Linked DNA regions of Paraglaciecola sp. L3A3. The protein of the gene in region 1 interacts with the protein of each later gene in a pairwise test. Links are inferred from orthologs where the notes say so. Each region holds a gene or a part of one and is shown on either strand. Other genes may lie near its edges. The genes, in order: GQR87_RS17960 and mrcB.

Region 1 (4,846 bases):
GGGCTTAAGGCAGCACTGAATACATTGGCGCCTAGTGGCAGGTTGGCTGTTATTAGTTTTCATTCATTAGAAGATAGATTAGTGAAGCGCTTTATACGGGAACAAAGCCGAGGGTTAAATGTGCCTGCAGGCATGCCTATTATGCAAGCTGAGATTGACGCGGCAAAAGCAATGAAAGCGATTGGTAAAGCAATTAAACCCTCAGCCTTAGAATTACAACATAATATACGGGCCAGAAGTTCGGTGCTCAGAGTCGCAGAGAAGTTATGAAAACGGCCACTTCAAACTTCAACCTACTCAGTTTTATACTTGCTGATTTAGCCCGCCATCCAGTGCGGGTTTTGTTGTTTCTAGCGGTACTAGTTAGTGCTGCGCTAGTTATTCTGAGTGCCCACCATAATCGTCAAATGTCGATGGCGATAGAACGCTTAATGCAAGAGCAAGATCGGCTGGATGTTGAGTGGCGTAATTTGGTTTTAGAACAAAGTGCTTTAGCTGAACATAACCGGATTGAAAACTTAGTTAAAAAGCAGCTGGATATGCATCGACCTTCACCAAGTGAAGAAATTGTGGTGAGGATGAAATGAGCCGAATCACTAACCGTAAAAGCAATAAAACAATTACTCACGCTAAAACTAATAGTGTGCCTGAGTTATTGCGTTGGCGGTTTTTAGTGGTAATTGGCGCAATCATCTTAGTTTTTGTCGGACTTGGTGCTAGAGCGGTATATATTCAAATTATTGCTCCGGATCTATTGATAAAACGTGGTGATAACCGAACTTTGCGTGAGCGAGATAATCCTTTGCACAGAGGGTTGATCACAGATAGAAATGGCAAACAGTTGGCAGTTAGTGTCCCAGTACAGGCTGTGTGGGCGAACCCCGAAACGATAGCGGATGCCTTACAAGAATTACAAAAAAAAGCGGAAAAAGATCCCGAGTTTAATTTAGCTGCAAAGCTGGCGGCGAATGAAAAACGTTGGACTGCATTAGCGCAAATATTAGGTAAAGATGTTGAGTCTTTAAAAGATATGGTCAGCGATCCTGAAGACACTTTTGTTTATATTCAGCGTCAAGTTTCACCTGCTATGGCCAAATATGTACAACAACTTAAGTTATCGGGCGTACATTTACGCAATGAGTCGAGAAGATACTACCCCAGTGGTGAGGTTTCAGCCCATATTGTAGGTTTTACCAATGTTGACGATATTGGCATTGAAGGGGTTGAAAAGCTATATAACAAGTTGCTCACAGGAGCACGTGGCTCTCGAGTTATTCGTAAAGATGGCAAAAACCGTATGGTTGAGTTAATTGAATATAACGAAGGGGAAAAGCCTACTGATATTCAATTAACTATTGATCAAAGGATTCAAGCGATTGCCTACAAAGAATTAAAGCAGGCGGTTCAATATTATCGCGCGGCGTCTGGTTCGGCTGTAGTTGTGAGTGTTAAAACGGGTGAAATCCTAGCTTTAGTTAACAGTCCTTCATTTAACCCGAATAATTTATCTAGTGCCTTGCCACATAGGGTGCGTAATCGTGCGGTAACCGATGCTTATGAACCTGGTTCTTCAGTCAAACCTTTAGCGGTATTAAGTGCATTAGAATTTGGTTCTGCTGAAGTGGATACTATTATTGATACCTCGCCAGGTTGGATGCATTTAGGCGGCAATATCGTTCGAGATTCCCGCAATTACGGAAAAATTGATCTGACAGAAATTATTCGTAAGTCGAGTAATATGGGCACCTCAAAATTAGCCTTGTCTGTGCCTAAAGAGTTTTTGATTGATATGTATTACAACGTAGGTTTGATGAGCGATAGCGGGGCAAATCTAATGGGCGAAATTAGCGGTATATTTAATGAGCGTAATCGTTGGTCAGATTTTGAATTATCTACCTTATCTTTTGGTTATGGTATTTCAGTCACGGCACTGCAATTGGCGCGTATGTACAGTATTTTAGGCGATGGTGGAATTAAGCGCCCACTGAGTATTATCAAACCTAATACTCCTGTAGAAAGTGAAAGAGTAATCAGCAGAGAAAGCACTCAGCAAATATTAAAAATGATGGAAACGGTTGTGCAAAAAGGTGGCTCTGCTGAAAAGGCAAATATTCCGGGATACAGAGTGGCGGGTAAAACCGGTACTAGCCGTAAAGCGACTGCTAGCGGTTATGGTGATGAGTATGTGAATATTTTTGCTGGTGTTGCGCCAGTATCAAATCCAGAACTTGCTGTAGTTATTTTGATTAATGAACCTAAAGGTGAACATTATTATGCTGGGCATACTGCAGCACCTGTGTTTGCTGAAGTCATGGCCGCCAGTTTACAGTTATTAAACGTGCCACCTGATGATAAAACAGTATCGTCTTTGGCTTCCTCCTTAAGTGAAATTAAAGGAGAAAATAATGCAGGCTGATATGGTGAGTATTAATAACCAATTTCCTCAAGAGTTTGATCAAAGTATTAAACCTTTGCTGGCTCATTTTGCTATTGACGCCCCGGATATTATGATTAGTGATTTGGTGTTAGACAGCCGTGAAGTGGCTATTCATAAAGCCTTTATTGCAATAAAAGGTCATAACTGTGATGGCCGAGACTTTATCCCACAAGCAATAAGCTTGGGAGCAAAAGTCATTTTAGCTGAGTGTGAGCTAGAACAAGATCATGGCGCTGTCGAGATGCGTGAACAAAGTCTTATTATTAGTTTTTTCCAACTAGCAGAAAAAATATCTGCTTTAGCCGGTTATTTTTTCCAATTCCCCGCTAATTCTATGTCTGTGATAGCCGTGACGGGTACTAACGGTAAAACCTCAGTGGTGCAGTTGACTACACAACTTGCTTATTTGTTAGGTGAGCAAGCCGCGTCTATTGGTACCTTAGGCTCAGGAGTATATCGCGGTAATAAGCAAATATTAGCTAGCACAATCAACACGACTCCTGATGCAATTAGCATGCAGAAACTTTTGGCTGAATATGTGGGTGAGGGTGTTTATCAAGTGGCGTTAGAAGCATCGTCTCATGCCTTGGTACAAAATCGAATTAAAGCCGTGAAAACAGACGTGGCAATATTTACCAATTTGTCTCGTGATCACCTTGATTATCATGGCTCTATGGCAGAATACGCCGCAGCTAAACGTTTGATTTTATCTCAACCAGAATTAGCTTATACATTAATTAATGCAAATGATGAAGAGTATAAAAATTGGCTTGCTGAAACGCCTAATTCAGTTGTTAAGGTATTAATTGGCCGAAATATTAATCCAAAAACAATCAGCAAAGATTATCAATACTGTATTGGCAATAATGTGCAATATACCAGTTCAGGGTTGAGGTTTTCGTTGAAATCATCTTGGGGCGATTGTGAATTACGTATTGCTCTTATGGGTGACTTTAATATAGAGAATATTCTGGCGGCTATTGCTGCACAGCTTTGTTTAGGCAAAAACTTGAAACAGATTGCCTATGTGGCACAAAAACTAAGTCCAGTTGCAGGTCGTATGGAACTCTTTAGTCATGCCCAAGCTGCAACCATAGTAGTCGATTATGCCCATACTCCAGACGCCTTAGAAAAAGCTTTACAAGCCACTAGACAACATTGTCAGGGAAAGTTGTATTGTATTTTTGGTTGTGGGGGGGACAGAGATATAGGTAAGCGTTCGTTAATGGGTGAGTTGGCTGAACAATATGCTGATCATGTCATTCTAACCGATGATAATGTTCGCAGCGAAGACCCACAAAAAATTATCCATGACATTTTATCTGGTTGTAAAAATCCAGAACAGATTCGAGTTGAACATGACCGCAAAAAAGCCATCCAACTTGCAGCAGAGTTAACTGCTAAGGGCGACATAATTTTACTCGCTGGGAAAGGTCATGAAAGTTATCAAATTATAGGAACTCAAACACTGCCGTATGATGAACGCCAGTATGTTTCAAATTTTCAAAAGGGGAAAATAGTATGATCCCAGTTTCACTTTCTTGGGTTGCTGAGCAGGTTCAAGGGCAGGTATTTGGTCAACTTGAACAAGGTCAATTAGTGACAGGTGTCAGTACAGATACCAGAAGTATCCAAGATGGGGATGTATTTCTTGCCCTTGAAGGTCCTAATTTTGATGGTCACAAGTTCGTACAACAAGCAAAAGATAAAGGTGCTATCGCTCTGATAGTCGCTAGACCTGTTGAAACAGATTTACCATTTGTTGTAGTTGATGATACCAAGTTAGCTCTTGGGGCATTAGGCGCGGCAGTTAAAGCTGAAGTCGCCCCTAAAACCATTGCTATTACTGGCAGTAGCGGTAAAACCACAGTTAAAGAAATGGTCGCCGCAATTTTATCTCGCAGAGGTAAGGTGTTAGCCACTAAGGGGAATTTTAATAATGATCTTGGTGTGCCCATGACTTTATTACGTTTAGAAAAACAGCATGAGTTTGCGGTGATTGAAATGGGAGCCAATCATTTAGGTGAAATTGCTTATACCACCGAATTAGTTAAGCCAGATGTGGCGACTATTGTGAATGCTGCGGCTGCGCACTTAGAAGGTTTTGGTAGTTTATTAGGTGTAGCCAGAGCCAAAAGTGAAATTTTTAAAGGTTTGGGTGAGTCAGGACTTGCCATAGTGAATGCTGATAGTCAGTTTGCTGAGTTTTGGTTGGGTAAACTGAAATATAACAAAGTACAGACTTTTTCTGCTGAAAATCAGGCTGATGTTTACGCGGAAGATATTATTCTGGGTTTAGATGGTTGTGCTCAATTTGAATTAATCACTCCGATTGGACGAGCTGCTATTAGTTTGTCCTTACCAGGAAACCATAATGTGAGCAATGCTTTGGTCGCTGCGTCTTTAGCG
Region 2 (11,706 bases), 400 kb from region 1 along the record:
GTGTGATGGTTTGCTTCTACAATAGTGGCATTTTGTTCTGCTAAAAACTTGCTCACAGCCGCCACAAGCCCAACTTGGTCAGGACAATCAATAACTAATCTAAATGTTTGTTGCATGATAAAAATGGATCTTCCTGTTTGCTAATCCCCCTATTGTGACCTGCCATAGGGTCTAGGGTAAAGAACAAAAGAGGATAATTCAGAATTTGTCTTGCTGCAATGCTTGAATAAGTTTGCAACGCAGGGTGTAATTATCATGTGATTTAGCCTCTAACCTGTGTAGATATATAAAATGTTGAAAAAAACCTTCATTAGTTTGCTTGTTTTGTTGCTGTTATTGTTTGTCGGTTTACGCATGTTGAGCATATCACCCCTGGCTTTAGGCGATGCGTTGGATATCTCTACTAGTATGGGCGCGAAAATAGCCTGTTCTGGTAAATATGTGTCGGGTTTATCTGAACAACAAATAAAAGCAGATTTAGCGGCTTATTCTCAGGCTAATAACTTGTTAGACATAAGCTACCAGAACAATTCTGTGAGCACTGATTTCTGGGGTTTATCACAGGCCAAGGCAACTTTTCGCCAAGGCTTAGGTTGTACCCTAGTTTATGCTGAGTCTGAGTTAGATTTGGATAGCCTGACTGTGCCTAGTGTGAGTGAGTCGTCTGCATTATGGCCAGCCGGTGAAAGTATTAATTCGATTCAGCCTATGGCACAAAAATTATTAGATCAAATCTTGCTAGAGGATAATCAACAAGGATTAGATACCCGAGCATTAGTGGTGGTGAAAAATGGCAATATAGTGGCTGAATCTTATGCTGCTGGATTTACGCAAAGCACGCCATTATTAGGTTGGTCTATGGGTAAAAGTTTGACCTCTATATTATTCGGGAATTTAGTACTGAATAACAAAATATCTGTTGCTGATGACCATTTATTCAGCCAGTGGAATGACCAAGCAAGACAAGCCATCACCCTCGAAAGTTTATTACACATGTCTTCAGGGTTAGCCTTTGATGAAAATTACATGCCTGGAACCGATGCCACCCGTATGTTATTTCTTGAGCCCAGCGCCTCGAGAATCCCTCTTAGCCAACCAGTTGAGCACCCAGTTGGGGCACATTTTTCATACTCATCTGGCAGCAGTAATATCTTGATGAGATTAGCTGCCAACACCTTAGGTGGGCCACAAGCATTAATTGATTACTTTTATCAACAAATCGCTCAACCTTTAGGTTTAGCTAACACCATTTTTGAAGTAGATCCTGGGGGCGTGTTTGTAGGTAGTTCTTATATTTTGGCTTCTGCACGAGATTGGGCGCGAATGGGTTTATTGATGGTGAAAGATGGTCAAATCAACCAGCAAACAGTGTTAAGTCCAGAATGGGTAGCAGCCGCGCAACAAGCAAATGTGAGTGATAATGACCCTAGATATGGTTATCAATTCTGGTTAAACAGCGGCTCAGACACATTACGTTGGCCTGAATTACCCACAGATACCTACGCCATGTTGGGCAGTAAAAAACAACGAGTGATGATGATACCGTCACACAATACTGTCATTGTGCGCCTTGGTTGGAGTGGTAGTTACCCTGATGATAAAAACTTTTCCAGAGTGCTCGCGGCGCTAGCAAATTAAGCTTTGGCTATTATCGATTAAAACTAAACGCCATCTTTAACGGCCAAGACAGCCTAATATGGTATGCCACACCATGGGGACTAGAAACAGATTCAAATAAATGAAACTCTTTTGCTTGCCAACTAAAGTCAGGCTCAATCAAGGGCGCAGGTGGATTTAGTGTGCATTTTCTCGCTAGGGTTAGATGGGGCACATAATCTTGTTTAGGTATGATTAAACCACTGGTTTTAGCTATTTTGTTTAGTTGTGAGGCCAGTTGTAAATGGGCTTGATGGGTATTATCACAACCCAACCAACAAGCTTTAGGTTTAGCCCAATAACCCATATGATTTAGACTTACGGAAAACTCGCTGACCTCAGGCATAGTGGCGATTTGGCTGGTTAGCGCATCTAGATTTTTGGCTGTGACTTGGCCTAAAAAAGCCAAGGTAACATGAAAATTTACTGCTGGCACAGGGGTATTAAAATTAGGCAATGCCTTATTTCGCCATGCTTCTATGGCCAATTTTGTTTTGCCGTCTAGTGATAAACCTAAAAATGCTCGCATCACTCCACCCTATAAGTTTGATATGATCAGATTACCTAAGTACTAATTTACCGCAAAGAGAGTTTGCTTGCTGCCAGTTCAACACATTTTATCTGATTTACATGCACAACTTGCAGTGGGAGACAGCATAGTGGTGGCCCCTCCAGGTGCTGGCAAGTCTACTTGCTTACCCTTGTCTCTATTAAATCTAGATATTTTTGCCAACAAAAAAATTATCTTGTTACAGCCAAGGCGTATCGCGGCTCGAAACATAGCGACTTATTTGGCGCAACAAGTTAACGAACCTGTAGGACAAACCATAGGTTATCGCATTCGTGGTGAACATAAAGTAAGTGCTAACACACGCCTAGAGATAGTCACCGAAGGTGTGTTGACTCGAATGTTGCAAAATGAGCCCGAGTTGCCAGATGTGGCTTTAGTTATTTTTGATGAATTTCATGAACGCAGTATTCATGCCGATTTTTCTCTGGCTTTGTGTATAGAAGTGCAACAAGCTTTGCGCGACGATTTACGCCTATTGGTGATGTCGGCCACCTTAGATGTGGCAGCGATCAGCCAATTATTACCTGAGGCTAAAGTATTTGAGTCTTTAGGTAGAAGTTATCCTGTAGATATAGTGTACCGACCGACTCATTCAAGCGCTGCGTTTGCAAATACCTCCATTGCTGAAAGTGTTAGTCGGCTGATTATTGATATTTTTGCTAAGCATCAAAAAGATGGCTTAGTGTTTTTACCTGGAGCGGCCGAAATCAATAAAGCCGCCCAATGGTTAGAGCAGTATTTTTTGACTCAAGCTACAGAGACTCACGCAACAGAAAAACCTGTGATCCATCGTTTGTATTCAGATCAGGCTAAAAACTTACAAGACGCCGCCCTGTTGCCCGATCCCGATGGTAAACGAAAAATTGTATTAGCCACGAATATCGCCGAAACCAGTTTGACCATAGACGGGATTGAATGGGTAGTGGACAGCGGTATAGAAAAAACTGCGATTTATCATCTTAATCGGGGGGTCACACATTTACAAAATAGAAAAATCTCTCAAGCCTCGGCTGTGCAAAGAGCCGGTCGTGCTGGCCGTTTAGCCCCTGGCACGTGTTATCGATTATGGAGCAAAGAACAACAAGACCGACTGGCGCCACAATCGACAGCAGAAATTTTACAAAGTGACATGAGTAGTTTTATTTTAGAATCTGCAGTGTGGGGTGCTGAAGTAAAAGAATTAAACCTGATTGATTATCCCAGTGATGCCCAATTAGCCCAAGGCCAACACTTTTTAAATCAACTGGACTTGTTTGACAGTAAACAAAACTTAACCTCTTTAGGTAGGCAAGTGCATGCTTTAGGCTGTAATGCATCTATTGCCGTTATGTTGCTAAAAAGTGAGGCGATAGGCGTGAATCATTTGAGCTTAGCTTGTGCATTGGCAGCCTTATTTGAAAATAAAGATCCTATACCGCGTAATATTAGCCAGACTGTTGGCGCAGAAATCTCAGTACGTTTACATTATTTATTAAAACAAAAAAATCATGCCATTTGGCAATCGATTCGCCAATGGCATAGAAAGTTTGCTATTCAGTTAACAGATTGGCCCTTTACCGATGTGGCTATTTTGGTGGGGTTTGCTTATCCTCAGTGGTTGGCGAAACAAAGAAGCGGTGAATCTTACCAGCTGGCTAATGGTGCAGGGGCGACATTGCGTCGAGAAGATGCTTTACTCGAACAAAAATGGTTAGCCATTGGGTTAATGCAGACCAGTGACAAACAACAAGGTAATGCACAAATCCGCTTTGCTGAATCTATTTCGTTAGCGCAAATCGAACAACACTTTTCATCGCTAATGTCAGAAACGCAAGTATTAGAATGGGATGACACACAACAAAAAATTACCGCTCATAAACGTAAAGTGTTAGGCAAAATAGTGGTATACAGACAGCCTATGGCCAAACCATCTGCTGAGCAAATTGAGAATATGTGGCAACAGGTGATAACTAAAAAAGGTATCAGTGCTTTGCCTTTTGATGAAGATACTTGGCAACTGATTTATCGAGTTAGGTTGGCAACCAAACTCAACCCAGAGCTTAAACTGGCTGATTTTTCTGAGCAAGGCTTACTAAATTCTATCGAACAATGGTTGTTACCTTATTTATCAACTAAAACCAGTTGGCAACAATTAACCCAGTGTCAATTTAGTCAACAGCTAAAAAGCCAACTTGATTACCAGCAACAACAAACGTTAGATAAATTTTTACCAGAAAAAATATCCTTACCTAGCGGTCGCAGTGGTCGGTTAATTTATACTGAACATGATAAAATAGTATTATCAGTTCGGATCCAAGAAATGTATGGCATGTTAGAACATCCTGTTGTTTGTCAGGGACGGATAGCGATTACTATTGAGTTGTTGTCACCGGCGCAAAGGCCTATCCAAACTACCCAAGATTTACCGGGTTTTTGGCTAGGCAGTTACAAACAAGTACAAAAAGAAATGAAGGGTCGTTATCCTCGTCACTTCTGGCCAGATAGTCCAGCCACATCACCAGCGACTACCACTACCAAAAAAAGAATGAATTTTAAATAATGAGTAAACCCGCAGTTAACAAATCTAAAACCGCTAAAGCTAAATCTACAGACTCAGTTAAACCTTCACTGTGGCGCAGGCTTAATCCTTTTCGTTGGTTGTTTCGCAATTGGTTTAAGTTGGCTTTGATTTTTGCGATAGTGCTTGGCAGTTATTGTGTTTATTTAGATGCACAAATCAGTAAAAAGTTTGCCGGCAACAAATGGCAAGTGCCGGCACAAATTTTTGCTCGTCCTATGTTTTTAAAGCTCAAACAAGAAATTACCATTGAAGAAATTGAAGAAGAGCTAAGACTACTCGGATATAGACGTGTAACCCGTGCTGACAGCTCAGGCGAATATCAAATATTGGGTGATCGTATTCGCATTCAAAGGCGTAAGTTTGATTTCCCCCATGGCCGCGAACCACTGCGTAATATTGAAATTAGTATTAATCAGCAAAGAATTACGCAAATTCTTGAATTAGATACTCGGCAAAAAATAGATAACATTTACCTAGAGCCTTGGTTAGTCACTCGCCTCCAAAGCAGTGAGCGTGAAGACCGCATGTTAGTCAATATTGCCGACGTGCCACCTGTGTTAACTCAAGCCTTAGTGGCAGTTGAAGACGATGACTTTTATCAACATTTTGGTATTGCCCCTTTGTCTATAATGCGTGCGCTAATTGCGAATATATCTGCTGGACGAACAGTACAAGGTGGCAGCACCTTGACTCAACAATTAGTTAAAAACCTATTTTTAACCAGAGAAAAATCCATTACTCGTAAAGCCAAAGAAGCTTTGATGGCTTTAATTATTGAAGTTAGATATAGCAAAGAGGTGATTTTACAAGCCTATTTAAACGAAGTGTTTTTAGGGCAGAATGGCAACACAGGTGTGTATGGTTTTGGTTTAGCCAGTTATTTTTATTTTGCTCGTCCGTTAAATGAACTCACTATAGATGAAATGGCCATGTTAGTGGGGATCATTAAAGGACCTTCTTACTATAACCCCAAACGTCATCCAGAACGTGTAGTAACCAGACGGAACTTAGTCTTGCGCATGATGTTTGAAAGTCATCAACTCACCGCCAACGAATACGAAGCTTTAGTGAAAAAACCATTAAAGTTATCTATTGGTAAAAGTTTACAAAAAGATAAACATCCCGCTTTTATGGACATGGTTAGACGAGAATTAAAACAAGTATTAGATAATCCAGATATTCTTGAATCTGGGGTGAAAGTGTTTACCACCTTAGATTCCAATGCCCAATTAAAAGCGGAACGAGCCGTAGCGCAGGGGGTCATCAAACAAGAAAAACGTATTGGTAAAACAGGTTTTGAAGCCGCTATGGTAGTGACCGATATCGACACCGGTGAGGTACGTTCAATTGTAGGTGGCCGCGAAGCTAATTACGCAGGATTTAACCGCGCTCTCGACGCCAAGCGGGCGATTGGTTCTTTAGTGAAACCGGCTATTTATTTAACGGCATTAGAACAAGCGTCTGATTACAACTTGGCCACCTTGTTAATGGATGAACCGATTAAATTGAAGAGTAGCGAAGGCAAACTTTGGCAACCACAAAACTCAGACAAGAAGTTTCGTGGTCAAGTACCATTACTCACAGCGTTAACTAAGTCATTGAATGTACCTACAGTTACCTTAGGCATGAACTTAGGTTTAGGGACTATTGCCGATACAATCTGGCGCTTAGGGGTAGAAGAAGAAATTCAGCTGTATCCTGCCATGACCTTAGGCGCAGTGAATTTTTCACCATTACAAGTGAATCAGATGTATCAAACCATAGCCAATAATGGCCGCTACATTCCACTGCATTCTATTACCGCCATAGTCTCACCCGACAATTATGTATTGTGGAACTTCCAGGCCAGAGCCGAGCAAAGAGTCGACGAACAAGCCACTTACTTATTGAATTACGCTTTACATAAAGTGACCTTAGAAGGCACCGCAAAAGCCCTTAAAACAAAATTTCCAGATATTAATATGGCGGGTAAAACGGGTACCACAGATGATTATCGCGATAGCTGGTTTAGTGGGTTTGATAAAAATATATTGATCACTAGTTGGATAGGTAAAGACAACAATCAACCTGTTAATTTAAGTGGTGCCAGTGGCGCTATGCAGTTGTTTATAGGGTATCAGCAGCAACAAGCACCTAAGTCTTTGGTCAGGCGGTTTCCGGCTGGTTTAGCTATTAGTCATTTTGACATCACTACCGGTCAACTAAGTAAAGCGGGCTGCGTCGATACTTATAGTGTGCCAGCTATTACCGACGCCTTACCACCAGTACCCAAACAGTGTTTTGGTGAATCCAGAGTACCTGAAAAACCTAAAAGCTGGTGGCAGAAAATTTTTGATTAAGAGCAGAATAAAGCAGTGTAAGAGCAGTAGATAGGAGATAGTTGAGCTTAGGGACAAGACTATCGACCGACCTTAAAGTCCGTCATTCCTACACATCGACGCCTTGTTCAAAAACCGCTGAATGCATTTCGTTCATCAATGGTATCTCTAACTTGGATGATCTGGAATCTGCTGTTTTTTATGTATTAAGGCTGCCGACCCAAGTTGAACATTATGTCTGTTAGTCTACTGAACCTGAGCTCTAGATAAGCGGAGCCTCTCGATAACGCTCTTTTTGTGCCTAGATGCGTTGGATTGTCTAGCAATAACACGTTATTACGTACGACAATCCGCCTTGCTATCCACCAAAAATTTCGTCAGCGAGCCATTCTCGAAATAAAATAACTAGGGGGCTAACGAGTAATGTATTAAATTTTAGGTATAAATTCGATATTTCCGACACTTCTTATCCAGAGTTCAGGTTACTGAATCTTTTTGGCATCTAGATGCCAGATGTTTTCAACAATATTCAGATTACCTTTCACAGCGTCCTGTACTTTATCTTCAGCTAATAAATTGAGCAGATAATTATCAGCGTAATGAGCTTTTAGTTCTTCTTTGCTTATAGAAAATGGAGGACCTTGCATAGTTGTTTGGTGGTACTCAAAGGTAATTAGCAATTGAGGTGCAAACTGACTTAAGGTTTGTATATGTTTAGCATAACTAACACGAGTCACTTCAGGTAAAGCTACAAGCGCGGCTCTATCGTAAACTGCGTCTATTTGGCCAACTAGATGTTGAGTTAAATTCAATATATCGCCAACATATATATCAATATCCTGTGCACAATAATGTTTCCCATCTGGTAGTTCATTAACTGTTGGTATCAACTCCAGTTCGTTAAATAATTGAATAATTGCAGATTCGATTATTTCGGCCCCAACCACCTTAAATCCCTGTGATAACAACCAAGCAATGTCCAAGGTTTTTCCACATAAAGGGATAAATATTCGGTTGCTGGGTGACAAATTTAAATGGCCTATATTTTTAATCAGTAAAGGATTCGCAGTCGGTTGATGAAATCCAATTTCATTGCTGTTCCATTTGTTTTGCCAAAATTGTTTTTGCATAAATTTCTCTGCTCAGTTTTTTTATTTAAAATCACAACTACAGGGGGAGAAAGTAGCCGATTCTGATGTGAATATTTGCTCTTTTTCACATTTCACATAATTAGTATTAATTTCATCAGGTGTATCGGTTACTGTCATAAGCTCAATATGCTGGTTATTTTGGTTGAATTGCAATGAAATTAAAGAGGATGTATCAACCGAAACTGCATCACCAGAGCTATAAATGATCACTTTAGCTAGTTTTGTCATTGGATGTTGGCATACGCCTTTATATTCAAATTTAGCATTTTTTTCTAGCACAGCAGCACCATATTTGATGTCGTCTATAAACAACTGCGCCTGTAATTGCATATCATCAAGGCCTGTTTCTGTTAAGTGTAACTGTTGTTTTTGAGTGATTTCTGCTATGAAGTTTGCATCAATAATAATTGTTCGGTTAATAGCTGGGTAATCTGGTGTGCTGGAATCGATGACGTTAACTTTATAGTTTGACGGTTCTTTTGCCCAAGTATTGAGAGCCAGTAGGCTAAGTAGAAAGACAACAAAAAGAGGGCTCACCTTTATATTTTGAGGCTTAGTTGTTGAGTTTATCTGTTGCAAACTTATGTCCTGTAAACTTGTTGTTTATTGTCGAGGGGTAATTCGGCTTTTGATATTTTTCGCCTGCAACACTTCTTGGTTAATATGCTTTATTTATGAACAACGTCCTTGTTATCCATTTGTTTGCAGCAAATTAAAGCGGGTTGTGTTTAATCTTGATAAACCTTGTCACTGTGTTTGTTTTTTTAGCGATATTGAACAGTCGTAGGCTTACCCCCGCGGTTTTTAAATAACCCGTTATGCTATAAGAGATTTCACATGAGCGATAATATCTTGGTCTTGCCCATGTTCGAATAAACAAGCTTGGAAACGTTCACCTGATACCGCGGTTTTAACCAACTCTTGATCTATGCCTTTAAGCGATTCTAAAAAGTTACCTTTCATAACTGACGCTTTTACTTCAGATAAAATGTTGGCATTTTTAACCTGAGGCTCTCTGCGTTCAACTGGATAGCCTTCGCCGCGTTCGCCTGTTAAGGCTTTCTCAAAAATATAACGTGCGTTTAGTTCAGCTCCCCAGCCAAAACCTTTGGCAAATGCTAATGCAAGGGCATTACCGTTATTTACTTGGTTAAACAAGAATGCATCTGATGGGTCGATACAGTAACCACAAAATACGCCCTGATGAACATTAAGCGCCATCATTGCGCCTTGTCCTGTGCCACAACCGGCAATGACAAAATCGATAGCTTTTGCATTAATTAATATGCCTGCCATTATGCCTAAATGGATGTAAGTTAAATGATGGTCGTTTTCACTATTCATTCCTACGTTGAATACTTGGTGATCTAAGGGGCCTGCAACCGTTTCTAATTCATTTAAAATAATCGGATTTTTAGCCGCTTGGCTATTTTCCATCATCAATGCAACTTTCATTTAATTGTTCCTAATAAGAGTAAATAGTTTAAAACGAGTTGATTATAACATTTGCTGCAGCCGAATGACCTCATCAGCTAATTTTTTCTGTTGTGGGTTAATGTGCTTGAAGTGCCTTTGTGATACTGCTTAAGTTGCTGCTTAATCTTGGATCACCAACGACTGTGGGTGTTTACTTAGCGGTTGTTGATACTTCGAGTCTAGATGGGTTTCTTTGTTGATACGTTTGTTAATGAAACCGTTAATATCAGGTTTACTAGTACAATCTATTTTTCCGCCCATAAAACCTAATAGCACGGCCGTGGTTTTTCTGGCAAGGCCGTCACAGTTTGCTCTTATCTTGATCTTATCAATCAGTTTTTGTTCTTCGCTGACAAATTGGTTTGGCTTAGAAGAATGGAGAGTGGGGGAGTTTTTTTGTTGCTGATAATCGCGCCGAGCTTGTTCTGCCATTTGTTCATCTTGTTGCACATTAAATGCTTGTAAGTGTTTTCCCGCAGTACCAGTAAACTGACTGTTGATTTGAGTATTAGCTGCTTGTTTAGTTGCTAGGTTAGTCAGTGGTATGTCTTTTACTGCTTGTGGTTTTTTCTCTACTATCGACTTTATCTGTTTGACTGGCTGAACTGCAGAGGGAATCGTTTTAGGTTGTTGTTGATTAGATTCAGTTTTAACTGGAATTGGCGGGTTGGGTTCAGGTTCAATTTGCGGCTCTGTATCTGGGGTGGCTATTTCTGCTGGTTTGGGTAATTCGAATACGAGTTTAGCCTGAATCAGTTTTTGCACTTGTGGTTTCGCTATATTTTTCGACGGATGAGTTACTGAATGGTGTAAAAATAGTAATATGAACAAATGAAAAATCAATGATAGGACAAGGGTGGTGAACAAACTTTTATTTTTACTAAACACTCAGGGCCAAATACTTAATAAAAGATAAGTGAACATAAATTAATAGAGTCTTGTCTGGGTATTAAGTTCAAAACATGTTGAGGGTTAAAGCCCGAGTTGCAGTATTTTTAGCGCCTCTCTTTTGTCATTAGTGACATCTACTCTAGAGTCTGAATCTGCAAAGATCATACTGCTGATTTTCTCAATTTCAGTATTTTGTGTATCCTCAACCACTACTGCTATGTGTGTAGGTCCTAATGTAGACAAGGTTTTTTTACCTAACATGGTAATACCAATAATATCTTCTTCAGTTAAATTTGAGCCATCGATATCTGAGTAATCAATCAGTAGCTTTCTATTAAGTTTAATTGCCTGTTGGTATTCAGGACTTTGGATCATAAAAATCATATCTAGGGCGTTAAGTTCTCCTTGAAAAGTAATACACGAAATATCGTCTAATGTAGTTACAATAAAATGCATGTTTATTCCTTATTTTAGAGTTGTATAACGACCTTAATTTAAGATAGTACAGCTTGTCCAAAAATCATTTCTTTTTATCCCTAACAAACATTCATTCTCAATGTTCTGTTTTGGTGCAATTGTACAATTATGCACCTGCAAAGTGCTTGTGTAGATTGATATTACCCACAAATAAAGCTTAACTGTATGATTTATATGAAAATATATTGTTGGCACAAGACTTGTTTTATCAATTGCAGAATTAGCTATTTATATAAATAAAAACAACTGGGAGCAACAATATGAAATTAGTAACTGCGATCATTAAGCCTTTCAAGCTTGACGATGTGCGCGAAGCAATTTCCGAAATTGGAATCGATGGTTTGACTGTAACTGAAGTTAAAGGTTTTGGTCGCCAAAAAGGACATACCGAATTGTATCGTGGCGCTGAATATCAAGTAGATTTTTTACCAAAAGTTAAACTTGAAGTTGGCGTTAAAGATGAACATGTGGAGCGTTTAGTTGAAGCCATTGTTGGTGCCGCTAAGACTGGAAAAATTGGTGACGGGAAAGTGTTCGTCTATGACTTAGAACATGCCGTTCGTATCCGTACTGGCGAAACCGATGGCGAAGCCATCTAGATATTGA

The links.
Region 2: the proteins of GQR87_RS17960 (region 1) and mrcB interact in binary tests that used the Escherichia coli proteins (3 or more experiments, as listed by UniProt). The link is inferred for Paraglaciecola sp. L3A3 from one-to-one orthologs.

The regions. Positions count from the first base shown.
Region 1 is NZ_CP047023.1:4,317,523-4,322,368, reverse strand. Bases 1-2,999 are described here. They hold GQR87_RS17960 (penicillin-binding protein 2), read left to right. Parts: upstream 1-583; coding sequence 584-2,416; downstream 2,417-2,999. Other genes in these bases: murE (UDP-N-acetylmuramoyl-L-alanyl-D-glutamate--2,6-diaminopimelate ligase), read left to right, coding at 2,406-2,999; ftsL (cell division protein FtsL), read left to right, coding at 267-587; rsmH (16S rRNA (cytosine(1402)-N(4))-methyltransferase RsmH), read left to right, coding at 1-270. Outside these bases: more of murE, read left to right, coding at 3,000-3,962; murF (UDP-N-acetylmuramoyl-tripeptide--D-alanyl-D-alanine ligase), read left to right, coding at 3,959-4,846. UniProt on the Escherichia coli protein: Essential cell division protein that catalyzes cross-linking of the peptidoglycan cell wall at the division septum. Required for localization of FtsN.
Region 2 is NZ_CP047023.1:4,714,665-4,726,370, reverse strand. Bases 4,366-7,445 are described here. They hold mrcB (penicillin-binding protein 1B), read left to right. Parts: upstream 4,366-4,765; coding sequence 4,766-7,126; downstream 7,127-7,445. Other genes in these bases: hrpB (ATP-dependent helicase HrpB), read left to right, coding at 4,366-4,766. Outside these bases: purU (formyltetrahydrofolate deformylase), read right to left, coding at 1-116; GQR87_RS19495 (serine hydrolase), read left to right, coding at 292-1,638; thpR (RNA 2',3'-cyclic phosphodiesterase), read right to left, coding at 1,649-2,185; more of hrpB, read left to right, coding at 2,253-4,365; tmpT (thiopurine S-methyltransferase), read right to left, coding at 7,588-8,235; GQR87_RS19470 (hypothetical protein), read right to left, coding at 8,257-8,835; GQR87_RS19465 (RpiB/LacA/LacB family sugar-phosphate isomerase), read right to left, coding at 9,073-9,711; GQR87_RS19460 (hypothetical protein), read right to left, coding at 9,853-10,497; GQR87_RS19455 (hypothetical protein), read right to left, coding at 10,705-11,079; GQR87_RS19450 (P-II family nitrogen regulator), read left to right, coding at 11,361-11,699. UniProt on the Escherichia coli protein: Cell wall formation. Synthesis of cross-linked peptidoglycan from the lipid intermediates.